Regions from separate parts of the Marinomonas algae genome, predicted to be linked through region 3. Evidence: predicted binding sites of a transcription regulator. Region 3 holds the regulator's gene; each other region holds the start of a gene.
What was found. The regulator FNR, encoded in region 3, switches genes on or off when oxygen is low (the NO sensors DNR and NnrR bind a similar motif). The targets are predictions, from matches to a motif close to TTGATNTANATCAA.

Region 1: a site for FNR is predicted at 1,589-1,602, ahead of ACMUMQ_RS11290 (cytochrome-c peroxidase). Genes of this name have one in related genera too.
Region 2: a site for FNR is predicted at 6,075-6,088, ahead of ACMUMQ_RS00850 (cytochrome ubiquinol oxidase subunit I). Genes of this name have one in related genera too.

The regions. Positions count from the first base shown of each region.
Region 1 covers NZ_JBLIXK010000007.1:126,179-133,027, reverse strand. The annotation lists gene ACMUMQ_RS11295 (aldo/keto reductase) at 1-170, opposite strand, end outside; gene ACMUMQ_RS11290 (cytochrome-c peroxidase) at 291-1,478, opposite strand; gene minE (cell division topological specificity factor MinE) at 1,642-1,899, opposite strand; gene minD (septum site-determining protein MinD) at 1,901-2,710, opposite strand; gene minC (septum site-determining protein MinC) at 2,765-3,490, opposite strand; gene ACMUMQ_RS11270 (AAA family ATPase) at 3,801-6,849, opposite strand, start outside.
Region 2 covers NZ_JBLIXK010000001.1:192,321-199,169, forward strand. The annotation lists gene ACMUMQ_RS00830 (amino acid ABC transporter ATP-binding/permease protein) at 1-1,258, opposite strand, end outside; gene cydD (thiol reductant ABC exporter subunit CydD) at 1,224-3,011, opposite strand; gene cydX (cytochrome bd-I oxidase subunit CydX) at 3,017-3,127, opposite strand; gene cydB (cytochrome d ubiquinol oxidase subunit II) at 3,207-4,343, opposite strand; gene ACMUMQ_RS00850 (cytochrome ubiquinol oxidase subunit I) at 4,345-5,919, opposite strand; gene arfB (alternative ribosome rescue aminoacyl-tRNA hydrolase ArfB) at 6,230-6,643, opposite strand; gene hisA (phosphoribosylformimino-5-aminoimidazole carboxamide ribotide isomerase) at 6,841-6,849, shown strand, end outside.
Region 3 covers NZ_JBLIXK010000015.1:46,060-52,908, reverse strand. The annotation lists gene ACMUMQ_RS15475 (adenine phosphoribosyltransferase) at 70-612, opposite strand; gene ACMUMQ_RS15470 (fumarate/nitrate reduction transcriptional regulator Fnr) at 638-1,399, opposite strand; gene hemN (oxygen-independent coproporphyrinogen III oxidase) at 1,421-2,791, opposite strand; gene ACMUMQ_RS15460 (alpha/beta family hydrolase) at 2,966-3,550, shown strand; gene tusA (sulfurtransferase TusA) at 3,601-3,834, shown strand; gene ACMUMQ_RS15450 (CBS domain-containing protein) at 4,160-4,753, opposite strand; gene ACMUMQ_RS15445 (hypothetical protein) at 4,800-5,108, opposite strand; gene ACMUMQ_RS15440 (MaoC family dehydratase) at 5,303-5,722, opposite strand; gene ACMUMQ_RS15435 (HAD-IIIA family hydrolase) at 5,790-6,434, shown strand; gene sppA (signal peptide peptidase SppA) at 6,438-6,849, shown strand, end outside.

The sequences.
Region 1 (6,849 bases), on a different contig from region 3:
GGAACAGAATACATTTCGGCGGTATCAAAGAAATTAATACCGTTTGCTAAGGCATATTCAATTTGAACATCAGCATCAGCCTGATTATTTTGAGTACCCCATGTCATGGTACCCAAACAAACTCGAGAGACCTCTAAGCCTGTTCGACCAAGTGGCGAATATTTCATCATTTATGTCCTTTATATTTGAGTGACACATTAAAAGCGCCACAAAATAAATCAAAGGATCAATGTAATAAAATTTTCGCCATCAAGCCAGTTTTATCAATGAAAACAATAAGGAGCTTAGCTTTAAGGTTTCGATTCCAACAAGGGCTCATATCGCTTGTCCGTTAATGTTTTCAAGAAAGCAACAATGGCATCCACTCTTTGATCTGGTAAAGCTGGGCCCACTTCCAAGTCTGCAAAGTCTATATTTTCTGCCACCTCAGGTTCACCCCAGGGCTTACCCGTTTCAGGATTAATGGTGCGAGTTGGATTGTTGTATTTATCGTAAAATAGAACCACTGTACGTAAATCCTGAAACACACCGTTATGCATATAAGGCCCTGTGACCGCAACATTCCTCAAGGAAGGCACTTTAAACTTACCTGCTTGAGATGGGTCTGTAATCTCTGGATGATCCAACAACCCTTGATCAATTAAGCCATTATTATGAGCCGTTAAAGGCGCATTGGCAGGCACACCTATGTTGCGATACTCAAAGTTTGTAAAGGTTTCTTGATCATAAAATGGGGAAGGATTTAATTGATGACAAGCATTGCAATTCGTAAACTGCTGAGAGAAGAATAATGTCTTACCCAACTCTTCTTCTGGTGTGAATTTATCCTCGCCACGCAATACACGGTCGTATTTTGAATCAAAAGGCATAAATAGAGCCGTTTTTTCAAAAGTGGCAATCGCATCCGCAATGGCGACATAACCCTTCTCTGAGTCTTCTAAAATTCCGTCACCGTATAAATCATTAAACAATGACACATACCGCTGATTTTCTTTCACTCTATCAACAACTGCAGCGCCATCAGGCAACGCCATTTCCAGAGGATTCACAAACGGGCCTTGTGCTTGCTCCACTAGATCAGACGATCGGCCATCTAAAAATTGACCACCACGATATTCACCATCTTTCATACGATGAAATGGTGGGGAAAAAGCCGCATAAGCTGCCGTCGGTGTATTACGAGTCCCTACAGATTGACTATCACTACCCAATGAAACCGCACCAGAAAAAACATCGTTTCTTTTATCGACAAAGCCATTCGCAATATCGTGACAAGTCGCACAGGATTGATTCCTCTCTTTTGATAGATTTGTATCAAAGAACAATTGAGAGCCCAAAAGCGCTTTAGGGTCTGTAAGCGGAATCGGAAGTTCGTGGGTAGCTTTAGTGGCTTTAGGTTGAGGAGCAACCTGCTTAGGTTCACTGCATGCAGAAAGAAATAGAGAAACGGCAATCACACCAAGAGAAAAGCGTAGCATTGTATTTTAGCCATCAAATAAATAAGTCGTGGAATAATACACCCATGCCGAATTTGAGTAAAACGCGGACAATTATTCTCATTAACTTAGACGTAAAAAAAGCGCCCAACTAGATCCAAATCAAGAAAATAGTGAGGCGCTTTCTCAGTGCAAGACAAAAAGTTTAATTCTGATCAGGCAAGGTAACATTCAACTCTAGCACCGAGCAATCGTCAGTGTTATCAAGCTGTATTTGGACATCTTCACTGCCAATTTGCACGTACTTACGGATAACATCAATAATCTCTTGTTGCATCTGAGGTAAGTAATCAGGCTGATGTCGCTTAGTACGCTCGTGAGCCACAATAATTTGCAAACGGTCTTTTGCTACAGAAGCCGAACTAGGTGAATTTTTACTTTTAAAGTAATCAAAAATGCCCACTCTAACCTCCTAACAAACGTTTTATAAAACCTTTCTTCTGAACAGTCAAAAAGCGTAAAGGACGCTCTTCACCCATCAGACGGTCTACTGCATCCATGTAGGCTTGACCCGCTTCAGATTCTGTATCCAGAATAACAGGAGCACCTTGGTTCGATGCTTTAAGCACGGCTTCCGATTCAGGAATCACACCTAACAAAGGAATCGCTAAAATGTCTTCAACATCAGAAACGCTCAACATCTCACCTAGCTCAACACGCTCAGGATGATAACGAGTCAATAATAAGAACTCTTCGATTGGATCAGCACCCTCTTCTGCTCGTTTAGACTTACTTTGCAAGATACCAAGAATACGGTCAGAGTCACGAACAGATGACACTTCAGGATTGGTCACTACGATTGCAGCATCAGCAAAATACAAGGCCATTTGAGCGCCTTTTTCGATTCCTGCTGGCGAATCACAGATGATGTAATCAAACTCTTTAGAAAGCTCTTCCAAGACTTCCTGAACACCTTCAATTGTTAAGGCATCTTTATCACGAGTCTGAGACGCTGGTAGGATATACAAATCCTTAGTGCGTTTATCCTTAATCAGGGCTTGCGTTAAAGTTGCTTCCTTATTAATGACGTTTACAAAATCATAAACAACACGGCGCTCACATCCCATGATCAAATCAAGATTTCGTAAGCCCACATCAAAATCGATAATGACGGTTTTATGCCCTTTCAACGCAATACCAGTACCAATTGCTGCACTGGATGTTGTCTTGCCGACCCCCCCTTTTCCTGAGGTGACCACTATAATTTTTGCCAATGTTATATCCCCCGATAACCCCAAACAGAGTACATCAAAATAATCTAATAAATACTAAAGCGGTGTAATTTCCAAACTATCGTCAACTAATAGCACTTGAGCGCTATCTTTCCAAACAATATCTTGCAACGCATCGCTCAACATAAAATTGCCTGCGATTGAAACCAGTTCAGCCTCCATACTCTTACAAAAAATTCGTGCTTCTATATCTCCTTTTACACCAGCCAAAGCTCGACCTCGCAATGGGCCATACACATGAATGTTGCCATCGGCCAAAACCTCTGCCCCAGCACTGACTTGAGCTAAAATAATCAAATCGCCTTCCGCGTAAACTTGTTGACCAGAGCGAATTGGCTTAGTGACAACTTTAGTTGCTTGAGGCACTAAACGCTCTTCCACAACTGTTTTTACAACGACATCTGGACTTACTTCTTCTTTTACTTCTGGCACGGTTTGTATCGCCCGCGCTTTGCTGGCAGGCAATAATGGAATGCTAACTGAGCCTTTCCACACAGGTAAATTTTCAGGATGACAACGCCAACCGATAACGCCAAGCCCAAGAGCACTCACCGAGCGAATTAAAGCTTCAAATTCATCTAGGGTAATGCCGCGCTTCATTTTTGAAATATCAATAATGATAGGCGCCTGATTAAAAAAATGTGGCACCTGTTCAATTTTTTTCTTTAGGTGAAAAGTAATGTCATCTAGCGAAAATGTCTGAACTTCTAACAATATTGTCGTAACAACGCTTCCTTTGAGTTGGAAGCCTGAGTCTGCCATGCAAACAGTCCTTTTTTTAAATTCTTTAGTACGGCTAATTCGTATAAAAGACACGAATCATCTCGATTAGCATACAGAAATCTATTCTATCAAGCTGAATGATTAAAGAAAGACACCAAAACAGAGTCTTTACACTCTCTCAAATATTGGTCTTGCTCTCTAATAGTGCCAAGAATAACGCATAATGCTCAATAATAAACGAAACTTTAACCATTTGATTTATTTAAATTTTTACAACTTACTTACATACTTGTTCCCATTAATCTGGGGAAAACTTTTGCACCATAAAAAACCGCTGTAAAAATGCCGTTTAATCCGCCGAATGTACCGCAAATTCCGGCGCTAAACGACTCACGCCTAAGCCACTTTGCTTCGTCAGCTTAATTTGCACAGGAATACGCTCTTTCAATGCACTAATATGGCTGATGATTCCAATGGTCTTCCCTGAGGAATGTAAGTTATCCAAAGCATCTAAAGCAGACTCTAATGTTTCACTATCCAAAGTGCCAAATCCTTCATCCAGAAACAAAGAGTCAATGCTGGTTTTATGGGAAACCAAATCAGAAAGTGCCAACGCTAACGCCAAGCTCACCAAGAAAGATTCTCCGCCAGACAAGGTTTTTGTGTCCCGAGATGCATTTGCTTGCCAAGTATCCACCACGGCCAATGACAAAGCCTCTTCCTGTCTTTTCAGCTGATAACGACGATGTAACACATTCAGATGCTGATTTGCCAAATACACCAAATGATCCAAAGTCAGGCTTTGCGCAAAACGTCGGAATTTCGCACCATCCGAAGAACCTATCAAATGATTTAATCGTTCAAGATGAACCACTTCTTCCCGCAAAATTCGCAATTCTTCTACAGACGCTTTTGCTTGCTCTCGACGCTGTTTTTCCTCTTCAATCTTATTCGCTACTTCCCCCCAATTTCTATTGAGCAATTGTCGTTGATTTTCTAATTGCTCAACCAGCACAGATAACTCTTCAAGAGAGTTTGTGTCTATTACATCACTTATGGGTTTGTTATTAATGTGTGACGCTAAAGAAGTTTCCGCCTGCTTTAACAATGCAGCTTGTCGCGTGTTTACATCTTTTAACTCACTATAAGTCTGCTGCAAAGCAATAAGCTCATCATGAGATAAACACGCCATTTTCCAGGATGAAACATCTTCAAAACCTTTCTCTTTAAGCACACCTTGCCAAGCAGACTCTGCAGTTTCCAATTCAGCTTTTAGAGCTTGCAAAGATTTATCAAGCGCCTTCAACGTCGCCTCTGATGCAGCCAATGTTTTCTGAATCTGTTCGTGCTCTTTTGAAATAGAATCTAATGCTGATCGGCAGGATTCTAAAGACGCTTGGGCATCAGAACGATATTGAACAAGTGTTTTTTCACCTAACTTTTCAAAAAGACTCTTATCAATCGTTGCCAGTTCATTTTTCAAATCCGTTAGTTGAACTTGTATTTGCTCTAGCTCTACAGCATTGTCACTCACACGTGATTCTAACGACGTGATTTCATAACCTAACTGGTCAACTTGCTGGCGCTGCACATCAAGGTTATTCTTGGCTGCTCTCCATGACTGCAAAGAAGTCTGTAATGCCAACAAAGAATCACTCAAAGGCGATACAAGATACTTTTCTGGAACACCTGCAGATTGAATGGAAGCAATTAAGGATTGAGTAACCCGATCTTTTTCTTGAGTGATTTTCTGCTGCTCATCCAACTTGCTATCAAAAGCCTGACGAAGCAATCGACCTTGAGATTCTTGCTGCTGAAGTTGCAATTCTATCTTCTGCAGCTCAGCCTTCACGTTATTAAACTCTTCTTCCAAAACCAATCGCTGCTGATGCTTTTCCAAAACAGCCTTGTTGGTTTCAGTCACTTGAATCCAATCTTTTTGCACGGCTTCCACTGTCGCTTTAACCGTCGTTTCCTCAAGCACTTCGACCGCATCAATTGCCAAACGATTTAATAGCGTAAACAGTGATGCTTCTAAATCCTCCAAGGCTGCTATTAAAGATTGTCTCTGCTCAAGACGCACTTCTTTTTCGCTGGCGGATACTTTCTGGTCAGACTTTAACGCCAAACCGGATTGCTTAAGCGCTTCCAATTCAGCTTGTAAAGCACCCAATCTTTGCTGATTTTCAACATTGGTTGCTTGATGCAAGGCATGACCTAAATCGTGTTCGGTAGAACCACATAAAGGACAATGATCATGCTCAGCTAAGTTCTCTCTTAGTGTATTTAGCGCGACAATATGGCGCTCTGCATCCACCAGCTTGGTAAGATCTGAACAATGATGGCTTTTCTCTTTATAGGTTTTTCGCTGTTGTGAAAGCTGCTCTTCTTGTTGAATAACTTTGTTTTCCAACGCTTGAATCGTGTCATTCAAATTACCAAGTTCAATTTGCTTCGCTTGATACAGTTGATATTGTTGAACAAGCTCTTGAGCTTTCTGCTGCCTTGAATCTAATTCACGAACATGTTCTTGCCACTCATTCAATTCACGGCCGGAGGAAAGATGTAAATAGTCTGCAAGGGTATTTTTTAGCTGTTGTTCCAAATTAGCGACAAGACTGCTTTGTTGCTCTTTTTGATCTTTACTGGCAGCAAAAGTTTTAAGTGCAGCATCTAGCGCATTTTTCGATGTGGCAATATCAGCCGCCAAATTCATTAGAACTTGATCCTGCGCCTGAATAGAGTCTTGTTGGTATTGCCAGTTTGATAACTGCGCTTCAATTTGCTCAGGTGCTTGCCATTCTGACAAGCTGGCTTCGCTCTGCTGACAGAGTAATTGACCCTGCTTGAGCTTTTCTTTTAAGGCCTCTAACTCTTTTGAACTAGATTGATACTTTTGATTCAGCTCTTCGTGGCGCTTGTTAACGCCAATTAGCTGCTCATTAATATTTTCACGGCGAGAAACCAAAGGTTGAATAACATTGGTTACTTCGTCATTCAACTTTCCCCATTGTTGAGCTTGCTCATCATACGCCAATTTAGAGGCTTTCACCTGCCCTTCAAGTACTTCGGCAGTGGAGGCTTGCTCTGTTTGTTGCTGAAGCGCTACGGCTTTTTCTTGTTCAAGCTCAGTTGCTCGCTTGACCATTTTCATCAGCTCGTCATATTGAGACTGCAGACTATTAGCCGTTTCCGCTTTATTCAATAAGACTAATTTAGGCTGAAAGTTTTCTAGCGCAGCGATTGCATCCAAACTTTGCTGTTTAGTTTGTGCCAATTGTTTCGTTAGATGAGACTCTGTTTGACGCCACTCTAAACTTTGCTGATGCTGCTTGAAACTCTGAGCAAGCGTTTTATCCTGCCCTTCATATTCCTTTTCTTTCTGAACCAAAGCATCA
Region 2 (6,849 bases), on a different contig from region 3:
CTTGGTAGTCTTGATTGCCGTATAAATCTTGTTTTTTACCGTTAATCAAAGCATCGCCAGACGACAAACTATCACCGGCTATCGCAGCCAATAATGTCGATTTACCAGAGCCACTGGCACCACGAATCCAAATGAGATCGCCCGAATTTATTTGCAGATCAATTGGTTGATTGCCCATATTGCTGGACGCATGAAAGCCTCGCCAGCGTTTAAATCCTATAGACTGAATCGCTTTATCTGCCATAACAGGCTGCGATGTTTCCTCTTGATGTAATTGATTCAAGCGACGTAAACCAACTTGAGATTGTCCCTGCGCCACGAAAGATTGCACCAAAGGCAAAACTAGCTCATTCACGGCCAATAAAGACAACACAAAGCCCACAAACCAAGTACCCTGCACTCCCTCCACCAGCATCCAACGACCTGTTTCAGCTTGCACATCGCTAACTAAATAAAAGCTACAAAGCAGCAGCAAAATGGTGACAGCATAAGACAATAAACGACCTAGGCTGACGGCTTGTTGAATCTTGATTTCAGTTTTACGTTGTCGTTCATCTAATTGATCAAGGCGTTGGGCATAGTCTTGCCAATGACCGCGAATAGTTAAAGTAATCAAGGCAGAAAACAAACTCACAAAACGACTGCGACGATGCACGCCTAAAATCTGCCCAACATGCACCGCGTGACTGGCGGCATAACCACAAAAATACGGCACAACCACAGTATGTAAAACAGCCGCAACAGCCAAAGGCCAAAGCAAAATGGGCAAGATGAAATACGCTAGAACAGACACCGCCGCATAGCTTAAGAAAGCGTATACCCAAGGTAAAAATACCACCAAAGGCCAACGAATAATCTGATCAAGATCGCTCACTAAACGCTGTAATAAATCCCCTCGACTTTGTTCATGTAAGTTCGCAGCGTCTTTGGCAACACGCTGATCCCACACCCAAAGACGTAAAACACGTAACAAGCCTAATAAATGATTATGAGCAGACACTTGTTCGCCATAACGCCCCGCTGTGCGCAAAATGGCCATACCACGAACAATCGCACCTGGCGTTAAATAGTTAAAAACCAACGCAGCACCGACGGCGCTTGCTAACCCAGCAGCCGAAATAAACCAACCGGAAATCCCCAACAGCGCAACACCTGCCAAGCTTGCAGCAACGCCGGTAAGAAGAGGAATAATAAAACCCCAAGGGTTAGCAAATAAAAGACCTTTAAGCGACAGCTTGTTTGTTTTGACCTTGCTCATGCAAACCTCCTTGCGTCAGTGACCAGTGTTTATCAGCCCAAGCAATAGGATGTGTATCGTGACTCACGATTAATAAGGTTTTGCCTTTGGAAACCTGCTCTAATGTGGACAGCACGGCTTGTGCTGTGTCTGCATCTAACCCTGAGCAAGGCTCGTCAAGCAACCAAACATCCGCTTGAGACAACAAAGCCCGTGCGATAGAAAGTCGCTGCATTTGTCCGCCAGATAAGCCAGAACCTAGCTCAGTTAGCTTAGTTTCTAATCCCGCTGGTAAAGCTTGGATAAAGTCATCACATTGGCTTTTTTGCAAAGCTAATTGGATATCTTCTTCATTTGGCGCTTGGAAGCCTTCACGGCTTTCCAAACCCAAAAGCAAGTTACGACGAATGCTGCCGTTCACCCATTCTGGTGTTTGCGGCAACCAAGCCAGTTTGCTTCGCCAAGCAGCTAAGTCGATATACTGAAACGATTGGTCCTTAACGAATAACTGACCTTGGTAATCTTCTTCAAAACCCAGTAAAAGATGCAATAAACTGGATTTACCTACGCCAGATTCACCGCTCAACCAAACTCGTTCTCCTTGAGCAATCTCACCTGAAATAGGCGCAAGGCGATAACGGCCAGATTCGCTCCAACTCAAATGATCAAAGTAAATAAAGCTGCCTAAATCAGCCTTTGTTTTTGTGGCTGATTGTGTAGCTTGTTCGTTTTCGTCTGCCATCGACTCATGAATGCGAGTGTTTAGCACTTCTAACAAATCTGTCGCTGCGGCTTCGGCTTTTTGCTTCGCGTGGTAATCGTTACCTAATTGGCGCAAAGGCAAATAAAACTCTGGCGCGAGTAATAAAAGAAACATCGCTTGTGTTAAAGTCACAGGCGACGAGCCAACTTGCCAAGGCAGTATTTCCAGCAAGCCAAGCCCAAGATATAAGGCGATCATAGCGATGGAAAGTGACGCAAACAGTTCCAAAGTAGCAGTCGATAAAAAAGCCAGTATCAGTACATTCATGGTGGTTTTTTGATACGCACCTGAGCTGTCAGATAAACGTGCTCTGGCTTCGTCTGTACGATTAAGACGTTTTAATTCGGATAAGCCTTGGCTCAAATCCATAAACTGATTGGATAACATGGCCAAAACACTAAACTGGCGTCGATTGGCTTGAGCCGCTTTATGACCAACAAAAATCATAAAAATGATCACCAAAGGCGCGGTCATCATAAACACAAAAAAGGCGATCCAAGAAATAGAAACAACAGACAACAGAATGACACAGGGAATAAGAGTCACCATAAAGACTTGAGGTTTATAGCGACTAAAGAAATCGTCTAACGCGTCTACTTGTTCATAAACGCGGGTAGACAGCGCCGCATCTTCTTCTATTCGTAACCGAGTTGGGCCCAGTTTCGTCAGATGCAACACCAATTTACTGCGCAAGCCATAACGAATATGACGACTTGCGCTGGTACAAATACGTTCTCGTCCAAAGTTAGACAAAGCACGTAATAACAAAGCAAACAAACCAATAGCTAAAAGAGGCAGAGAGAAAGACTGATACAAGGCCATATCCGAGAAAACATTCGCCAACGCCCACGCCTGTAAAACCAAAGACACGGCAAACAAAACACCAAAGCCTTGAGCAAGCCGATATTTTGCAGACTCTTGGTTGGCTAATTCTCCTAAAAATTGCGCTTCTGGCGTCTTAATTCGACCAGCACAACGCCTTTCTTTTTTTGCTCTCTTGCTCTTTGCCATCAAGTTTACTTCTGCTCCTCTTCACCTTCATAACCGCTGAATTCCAACCACACAGCGTTGATAATGCCGAAAGAACAAGCTAATAAAACACCAAGAACCCAAGCAAAATACCACATATTTTCTTCCTCTCATTTGTTGCTTAAGGCTAGGACTCGTGAGCCCTAGCATTTTGCATAACCAACTCAGTACGATTTTCTAATACAAAGAGTGGTTGTTTTCTTCAATGTGTTTCTTCGTCAAACGACCGTACATAACAAAGTAGTTCCACAAGGTGTAACCCAAAACAATCGGCACAAAAATGCACGCCACAACAAACATAATCATCATGGTGTTTTGACTAGAAGTGGCGTCCCACATTGTCAAACTCATGCTTGGGTAACTTAAAGAAGGCATTAAGAATGGGAACATAGAACCACCCGCTGTCACTATGATGCCAGCAATACCTAATGATGAACTCAAGAAAGCCAAAGCACCTTTTTTCATCACGCTAGTAATGGCAGCAAACAACATACCTGCGATTCCAACAATAGGCGCCAAGATAAGCGCTGGCACTTTCTCGTAATTCGCTAACCATGCGCCTGCTTGCACTTCTGCTGTTTTCATTAACGGAGTCATGACTTGGTTACCGTCAATGTCGCTTGTTAAAACATAACCATCAATGCCGTAAGCCAACCAAACACCAGCAAGAATGAACAAAACAGAAGCTAATGCGCCTGTAATGGCTGTAATACGACTCGCTTTATTCAGCAATGCAGCATCGGTTTTCATTTGTAGCCATGCGCCGCCTTGTGTCATCAGCATCAGCAAGCTAACCAAACCACACAGAATCGCAAATGGATTCAGTAAAGCAAAGAAAGAGCCGGTGTAAGTCACACGTAGGTACTGGTCGAACTCAAACGGTACGCCTTGCAACAAGTTGCCAAACGCCACACCGAAGATGATAGGTGGCACAGCTGAACCAAAGGTAATTCCCCAATCCCAACTGTTGCGCCATTTTGTATTTTCCAATTTTGAGCGATAGTCAAAACCGATCGGACGGAAGAATAACGCCGCCAACACCAACATCATCGCAAAATAGAAACCAGAGAAAGACGTCGCGTACACCACAGGCCAAGCCGCAAATAAAGCACCACCAGCGGTAATAAACCAAACTTGGTTGCCGTCCCAATGGGGCGCAATCGAGTTGATCATGATACGACGTTCAGAATCCGTTCCACCGATTATGTTTAGTAGACTCCCAACGCCCATGTCGAAGCCATCCGTTACGGCGAAACCAATCAGTAAAACACCGATCAATACCCACCAAATTACTTTTAATAATTCGTAATCCATCTTATACCTCCTGCTTTAACTGAGCAGTTTCTTGTTCAAGTGCATAGCGACCAGTGTGTAAACTAGAAGGCCCCTGCTTTGCAAAACGAATCATTAGATACATTTCGGCAATCAAGAAAGCGGTATATAAGACGGCAAAGCCAGCGATCGTAATCCAAATTTCGGTTGCTGTGAGGCTCGATACTGCAACGTGAACAGGTAAGATTTCACCAATTGCCCACGGTTGACGGCCATATTCTGCAACAAACCAACCGGCTTCGTTCGCAATCCAAGGCAACGGCAAACACAGCACAATGAATTTCAAGAAAGTAGGATTATTACCAATTCGGCGACGAGCATTTTGATAGAAAGCCGCTGCGAACACGATCAACATTAGGAAGCCACATCCCACCATAATTCGGAAGGCGAAGAACAAAGGCGCAACCTGAGGAATGGAATATTCCACCGCTTGATCTATTTCATCTGACGTTACTTTATTGATGTCTTCATTGAAGGCTGTCACCAATAAACCGTAACCAAGGTCGTCTTTCACTTTCTCGAAGTTAGACTTCACAAGAGGATCTGTTGAGCCTTCGCGTAATTGCTCAAGTAACTGGTTCGCATAAATACCATTGATGATTCGTTGGCGATTATGCTCTTTCAGTTCTTGAATACCCTCTACTTCCGTATCAAGAGAACGTGTGGCGATCAAACCCATTAAGCCCGGAATCTTGATTGCGTATTCGTTTTCTTCAAGCTCTTGGTTTGGAAAAGCAATCAGAGTGAAATCCGCAGGTGCTTCCTGAGTTTCCCATTCCGCTTCAATGGCAGCTAATTTCACTTTTTGAACTTCACCAATCTCGTAACCAGACTCATCACCTAGCAAGATCACACTCAAAATAGAAGCCAGACCAAACGCAGAAGCAATGGCAAAAGAACGACGAGCAAAAGCAAGATCACGACCTTTTAGTAAGTAGTAGCTTGAAATTACCAGAACAAACATGGCCCCCGTTGTGTAACCTGCAGAAACCGTATGAACAAACTTCACCTGCGCCACTGGGTTAAAGATCAAAGCACTGAAATCAACCAACTCCATTCTCATGGTTTCGTAGTTGAACTCAGAACCAACAGGGTTTTGCATCCAGCCGTTGGCAATCAAAATCCATAAAGCTGATAAGTTAGAACCTAACGCTACACCCCAAGTCACCATTAGGTGTTTTACCTTGCTGAGACGATCCCAACCAAAGAAGAACAAACCAACCAAAGTGGACTCTAGGAAGAAAGCCATCAAACCTTCGATGGCCAAAGGTGCACCAAAAATATCGCCAACATAATGAGAGTAATAAGACCAGTTAGTCCCGAATTGGAACTCCATAGTCAAACCCGTTGTTACGCCAAGCGCAAAGTTAATACCAAACAATTTACCCCAGAACTTAACCATGTCTTTGTAAACTTGCTTACCGGTAATCACGTAGACTGATTCCATGATTGCGAGTAAGAAAGCCATCCCTAATGTCAAAGGGACAAACAAATAGTGGTACAGAGCAGTGAAAGCAAACTGAAACCGCGATAATTCCACTACAGCTTCGTTAATCATATAACTTCAACCCATTCATTTGATTGAGAAAAAAGACGCTTGTAGACACTTAAATTCATTTAATTGAGTGTTCTTATTATCTAACGCCCACCGAAGCCTCACCCATCTGAGGCTACTATAAGGCCAGATTATGAGAGGTGTTGCGTTTTAAAACATTGCGTTAGATCAAGATAAAGAGAGTGAAAAGAATATGTCAGAAAGCCAAAAAACAGAGTGCTTAAAAAGCCACAGGAAAGTCTTTCATTTGTAGATATATGTCATGGAAAAGGCGGCTAAAAGCCGCTATTAGAGAAGACAAAGTAAGATGAATCTAATCCCAGTTACTGCGTCTTAGGCTTTTGATTTGCCCTTTTTGCTTTTTCTGGTCAACTCGTTTTTTCTGGGAAGATCGCGTCGGTTTGGTTGGCCGACGGGCTTTTTGAACTCGAACCGCTTCTTGAATTAAGGCTTTTAGGCGCGCTAATGCGTCTTCCCTATTCAACTCTTGAGTTCTGTGTTGCTGTGCTTTGATCACGATATCGCCGTCTTTCGTGAGGCGAGAATCTTTAAGCTCTAAAAGTCGCTCTTTATAAAACGCAGGCAAGGAGGATTGAGCCACGTTGAATCTAAGATGAATAGCAGAAGAGACTTTATTAACATTTTGACCACCCGCTCCTTGAGCTCGAATAGCAGTAAGTTCTATTTCGTGGTCTGGGATCGCTACTGCGACGGAGATTTGCAACATAGGGTTTCTTTGAAAATTCTATGATAAGAAGGAAGCTGTGATTATAACAGGCTTCCTTAATGTTTTCTCTGACGCATCGTTTCTCAAGAATTTATCGGCTATACTGCTTTTTTGGCATTTCAGCCATGTTCATTTTTGCGTATTATTTTTGGCTGCTTTTCATAAGCAGCCATTTTTAGCAGTAATAGGAGCGTTTTGTGACTCAG
Region 3 (6,849 bases):
TCGAGCGTTTTAGAACCTGAATAAGTGTCAACCTATATCAGGACTAGTCACAGAAATTAAACGTTTATATCAATCGCCATCGTACGCACAAAGACTAAAAACAGGTACGTCACTTTCACGTAATTTTTCACTACCACCTAAATCTGGTAAATCGATAATTGCAGCGACTTCTTTGATTGTCGCACCTTGTCCAGTTAGCAATTTAATAGCGGCAAACAAAGTACCACCAGTTGCAATTAAATCATCGAACAAAAGTACATTATCACCAGCTTTTACCGCGCCTTCTTGTATTTCAAGCTCAGCTTCACCGTATTCTAAAGCGTAAGCTTGAGAAACAGTTTTACCTGGAAGTTTTCCTTTCTTGCGAATCAGGATAAGAGGCTTTTGCAGCTCATAAGCCAATACTGCAGCAATCAAAAAACCACGAGCATCAATACAAGCAATATGAGAAATATCAGACGACATGTAGCGGTGAACGTAGGCATCAACGACCATTCTCATTCCTTTAGGGTCACTAAAGATAGGAGTAATATCACGGAAGCTGATGCCTTCTTTTGGCCAGTCTTCTACTGTTTGGATTAGTGACTTAACGTAAAAATCATCGTAGAGCATATTCAGTAACGCCTTAATTTATTTATCAAATGTTGGCGATTTTACCACAATCACTCGCAATCCCAACGAGTTTTTGCATTTCAGGGAAATTGACTATCTCAATCTCTTTACCATCAACATGAATTAGCTCATTTTTTTGAAAGCGAGTAATCACTCGACTCACAGTTTCAACGGCTAAACCTAGGTAGTTTCCTATCTCTCCACGAGACATAGAAAGTCGAAACGCACTAGCAGAGTAACCACGTTTTTTAAACCGATTGGATAGATTTAGTAAGAAGGATGCGACTTTTTCATCGGCATTTTTCTTTCCTAGTAAGACCATCATCTGTTGGTCATCCGATATTTTTCGACTCATTACCTTAAATAACTGATGTCTCAAAGAAGGGATTTGGGCAGATAGTTCTTCTAAATGAGTAAAAGGAATCTCACAAACAGTTGTGGTTTCAAGCGCTTTGGCAGAAACTGGGTAGGTATCTGAATCCACGCCACTTAAGCCAACCAACTCACTAGGGCAATAAAAGCCTGTGATCTGCTCTTCACCAACGGACGTTATGTTAAAGGTTTTCAATGTACCTGAACGTACAGCATAAACAGAATCAAATTTTTCACCTTGGCGAAATAAAAAGTCACCTTTTTTTAATGGCTTTTTGCGCTCAATAATTTGATCTAGTTTATTAATATCCTCATCAGCTAAAGCGATCGGAAGGCAAAGTGCACTTAGGCTACAATTCTGACATTGAGACGTAAGTGTACTGTTAAATCGTGTCTGTGCGTGTGTTACTGACATGTGAATCTCCCTGACCTGATGTTATATAACTTTTGAGTATTTTATATTGTTGTTTAGGTACTTATCGAAAACCATACAAATACAGCGAATAAGTAATCTACCACGTTCTGTCACTCGGATAATGGTCTGCATTCCATTGTCCTGTATTTCAATCATACCGTCTTCAATCATTGAGGTAAGATTATCTACCTCTTTTGAGAAATATTCAAAAAATCTAATATTATTCTTTTGCTCAATTGCCGTAGTATTTAATTCAAATTGAGAAATAAGGGTCATAATAACTTGATGGCGAATACGGTCATCAGAATCACTGATATAGCCTCGACTAATCGCCAATTGGCCTTTTTCAATACTACTTCGATATAGGCTTAAATCAGTATGGTTTTGGATGTAAACACCACTTAGATCACTGATGGCAGACACACCAAATGCTACTAAATCAGTTCCAGCGTGAGTTGTATAGCCTTGGAAGTTTCTTTGCAATAAGCCTTGCTTTTGTGCTTTTGCAAGACTGTCGTTAGGTTTTGCAAAGTGATCCATTCCTATGTACTCATAACCCGCATCGATAAGGTATTCAATGCTCATTCTCAGCAGTTGCACTTTGATGCTCGGAATAGGAAGGCTATCTTCTGGTATCCTTTTTTGTGATCTAAATCTTTCAGGTAGATGGGCATAATTAAACAAAGAAATGCGATCGGGCGATAATGCAATGACTTTATCTAGGGTATCTCTGAAGCCCTCAAGAGATTGATAGGGAAGGCCGTAGATCAAATCAAAGTTTATAGATTTAATGTTCATTGCACGGGCGTCTTCAACCAGTTGAGAAACGGTTTCAAGAGATTGAACTCGATGAATCGCCTCTTGTACTTTGTTGTCAAAGTCTTGAACGCCAATGCTAATTCGATTTATGCCCATTTCAGTTAGCAGCTTTAACTTAGAGGAGGTCACTTCTCTTGGGTCGATTTCGATGCTGTAATCTTGTGAGCCATCACTCACTAGGTTGAAATACTGGTTTATTGTTTTGAATAAATCTCGAATCAGATCCTCTGTCAAAAAGGTAGGTGTACCTCCTCCAAAGTGCAATTGTGTAACTTTTTTAGAATGGTCGAGCATCAGACTGCGAAGCCTCATTTCCTCACCAAGAAGTTCGACATATTCTGCGCCTTTTTCATACTGCTTCGTCACAATCTTATTGCATGCGCAGTAATAACAAAGATGCGCACAGAATGGGATATGAAAATAAAGGCTCAACGCTTTATCTGAAGGCATCATCATCTTGTCTATCAAGGCAATCTTACTGATACCAGAATCGAACTGCGGCGCCGTTGGGTAGGATGTGTATCTAGGTCCTGCCAAATCGTATTTATTAATAAGAGAAGAATCCCAAATCATGTTGTATTCCTATTAAAATTTCTAATAGCAGTTTACTCCTATGGTCTGGGGCTTTTTCTGACACAGGTCAAGATATGACATCTCTGTAAAAATTAAATCATTTCCTAAATAAGATTGGATAAGGCCTCAAGCGCTCTTATAATCACGATAACTTAATTTTTAGTACATAAATTCATGAAAAATATACCTTTATATCTCGCTCACGGTGCTGGTGCGGGCCACAGCAATAGCTTCTTAAATGATCTAGGTAACGCGATTTCAGCCAAAATGAATCAGCCCATTATCCCCGTCACTTTTTCTTATATGCGAGAAGTGGAAATCACTGGAAAGAAAAGGCCACCACCGCCTTTTAAGCGTCTTATTCCAGAATTCTCCGACTGTATAAAAAATGAAGTTGCTTGTGTTGTTGCTGGGAAATCAATGGGAGGACGTGTTGCTGCACAGTTGTCGAAAGAACCTATGGTAAAGGCGGTTGTTTGCTTTGGTTTTCCTTTTTATCCCGCTGGTAAGCCTGAAAAACACAGACTTTCTTTCCTTGAGAATATGGAAGTTCCTTGTTTGATTATCCAAGGAACACGAGATCAACTTGGTTCTTATGATTGGGTTAAGCAGCAATCACTGCCTGAAAATGTCAACATTGTTTGGATTGAAGGTGCTGACCATGATTTTAAAGTGCTAAAGAAATACAATAAAACAGCCACCGAAACCATTTCGAATATGGCTGATATTACACAAACTTGGCTTAACGATATTCTGTAAGCCGCTTTACATTTAACCTATTTGAAGAAGAGCGATAAAAGAGGATTTATATGGAACACCAAGCAGTGTTTGATGCAACAGGCTTACTTTGTCCAGAGCCAGTAATGATGTTGCATGTCGAAATGCGAAAAATAGGGGCGAAAGATGTACTTAAAGTGATCGCTACTGATCCATCAACAACACGCGATATCCCAAAGTTTTGCCAGTTTCTAGGTCATACGCTGGTCAATCACGAGCAAGAAGGTGACACCTTTTTCTACTGGATAGAAAAGAAGTCGAGCTAAAAAATGCCTTCATATTTTTATATGAAGGCATTTAAAGAGCAAAAACCACGTTTAAATGTTAAGGAAGGTACGAACAAGTCCACTGGCTTCAGCGTGTGAATAAACCTTTATAATTCGAGGCAAGTTTCGCAGTCCAATATGAACATATTGGCAAGAAGCTTAACAAAGAATAAAAAGTGTTTAGCTCACGCCCTTCGGGTCTTTCAGAACAACGGCTTCTCTTCGTTAAGAGTGATTGAAAGGTATTAACATTCCTACTCACTCTTGCCTTGATAGACCGTTTCTCTGATAAGACTGAAGTTCAGAAGACTTATTCGCACCTTCCTTAAGCAACTTTAAGTCTTTTTGCTTGAAACTTTTGACCTAGAATCGCGCTGTGGTATGTGTGCTCGAAGCTAGAAAAAGCAACATCAACGTCTAATCTCAACTGACGCACAATGTCATTAGATGAAATCAAACCACGAATTGTCTTTGTGTTTTCATCAATAACTAACAAGTGCTGAAGAGGGTTTTCTCTTTGGCTGTATAAAAGAGACTCTATGTCTGAATTTTTTAGGGATGAATAAGACAATGCAAGTAGCTCTTCTTTTGGCCTCATTAAGTCAGCAACCATAAGCTCAGATCGTTTATAGCCTTCAGCAACCATTTTAATAAGAGCGTCTTCAGACAAGTCTTCTAAACTAATAATACCAACAAAATGGTTGTCTTCATCAACAACGATTTTCATGCGGACATGTTCTTTCTTCATCAATTTAACAAGTACATCTGCACGAGTATTTGCTTCAATCACCCTTGGGCCGGCTTTATCAAAGTCCGTAAATACAGATAGTGCAGATGAGTAAATAGTAATATTCTCGATTACTGCAGGCCAAGTAAGATCGTTAACGCTTTTTGTAGAAACATAAGTAAGTGTTTTCATAGTAAAACCCCATTAAAAAAATAAATGAATGTGAAATATGGGTGAGTTATATCAATGAAAACGGGGGAGCCCTTGGACTAATATTACTATTAATGCTTTCTTTGTTGGGAAAGTAATAGTAAGAGGAGAGTGTATTAGTAAGTTCGAAAAAACGTTTTCTAATACTAAAAGATGAAGCTATAAAATTATTGTCAGAGTCTAACTCTTGATCTGGCGCAATGACTTCATTAAAACGCTGCTCTACACTAGGTTCTAACCATCGAAACTGGCTTACTTCCTGAGCATTCGCACGCTGAGATATCGTCAATAAAGACGATAAAATCACGGCAATGATCATTAGAAGTTGAGCAGTCATAGTTATGGCAAACCTTTATATGTTAAGTAGAAAACTACTTCATTTAATATATGCCTGCCGCTTTTTAAATCCTAGTTATTTTTTATAAATGACCTTTCTTTCCACTTTTAATGTTAAAACTCAACGCCTTCTTATTGCTATAAAAAGAAAAAAGAGCCCAAAAAGGCTCTTTTAATGCATATATCTATATCTTGTTAAGCAGCTGGAAGCATGATCGTTGCTTCACCTGTAACAACAACTTTACCTTCGCATTCACAAACTGTTTTAAGAGTAGCACGGCGTCGACGCTCATTGATGTCTGTTACCGTAACGGTGGTGACAACTTCTTGGCCGACAAAAACAGGTGAGCGAAATTTCAGTGTTTGCTCAAGATAAATACAGCCTGGCCCAGGTAGCTTTGTGCCAATAGCGGCAGAAATAAAACCAGCCGTTAACATGCCATGAGCAATAGGCTGCCCAAATGATGTTGTTGCCGCATACTCAGCATCCAAGTGAACAGGGTTAGTGTCGCCCGTTACATCTGCAAAAGCTTGTACGTCAGCCTGAGTGACGATTTTGCGGTACTCAACACTTTGGTCAATGGAAAGTTGTTCTAATGTGTATCCAGAAGTCATTACCTATCCTTATATTGCAATTTAACGCTATGGTACACTTTCGCCACATTATTCTTAAGAGGTATCTATGGTTAAGTTGGTGATTTTTGATTGGGACGGTACCTTATATGATTCTATCGACACAATTTGTCAGAGTATGCTGCACGCAGCGCAATTAGCTGGCGCACCAGACCGCAATAAAGAAGACGTTAAAAACATCATTGGTTTATCTCTTGATAAGGCGGTTCAGGTTATTTGGCCAGAATTACCCGTTGTTGAGCGCAATACAATTATCGAGCATTACAAGCAAACTTATGTGGCAAAAGATCAAACTCCGCCCAATGCGTATGAAGGTGTTATTGACACCTTGAACAAACTCCAAAACACCAATATTAAGTTAGCCGTTGCGACGGGAAAAAGCCGTCGAGGCTTAGAGAGAGTAATGGGGCTCACAGGAACCAAGGATTATTTCATCGCTACTCGATGCGCAGATGAGACGCAATCAAAACCTCACCCTCTAATGCTAGAAGAATTATTGGCAGAACTTAAGTTAACACCGGATCAAGCAATCATGGTTGGAGATACGGAATACGACCTTAACATGGCGACAAATGCTGGGATGAAAAGCGTAGGAGTCACTTATGGCGCTCATGAATCGGCCCGTTTACAAGCTTGTCAGCCACATGCGCTAATCAGCAACTTTAATGAACTATTAGATATTTTAGGACTATAGAAAATGGCTTGGACGGAAGACGAAGATCAAAAAAAAATTCACGAGCAAGATATAGATAGCGCTCAAAAAAAAGAAGCTGAAAAACCTAAAGAAACGGTAGAGGCCACTGAAAGCCAGACCGATCCAAATAAAGAAATTTGGTCTCTACTTGAAAAAACCTTAAGCGAAAACATTGTTGAAAAGCGTAGAGCGAGACGTTGGAAAATATTTTTTCGATTATTCGCTTTGGCCATTACGATCACGGTGATATCCACGTGGATTATGCGGTCTAACCTACCGGAAGTGGGATTTGAAGGAGATGTTGTTGCTGTTATTCCGATGCGCGGTGTGATCGGAGCGGATTCGGATATAGAATCGTATGAATTTGTAGGCTTGATTGATAGTGCTTATCGTAACCCACGATTAACAGCCGTGG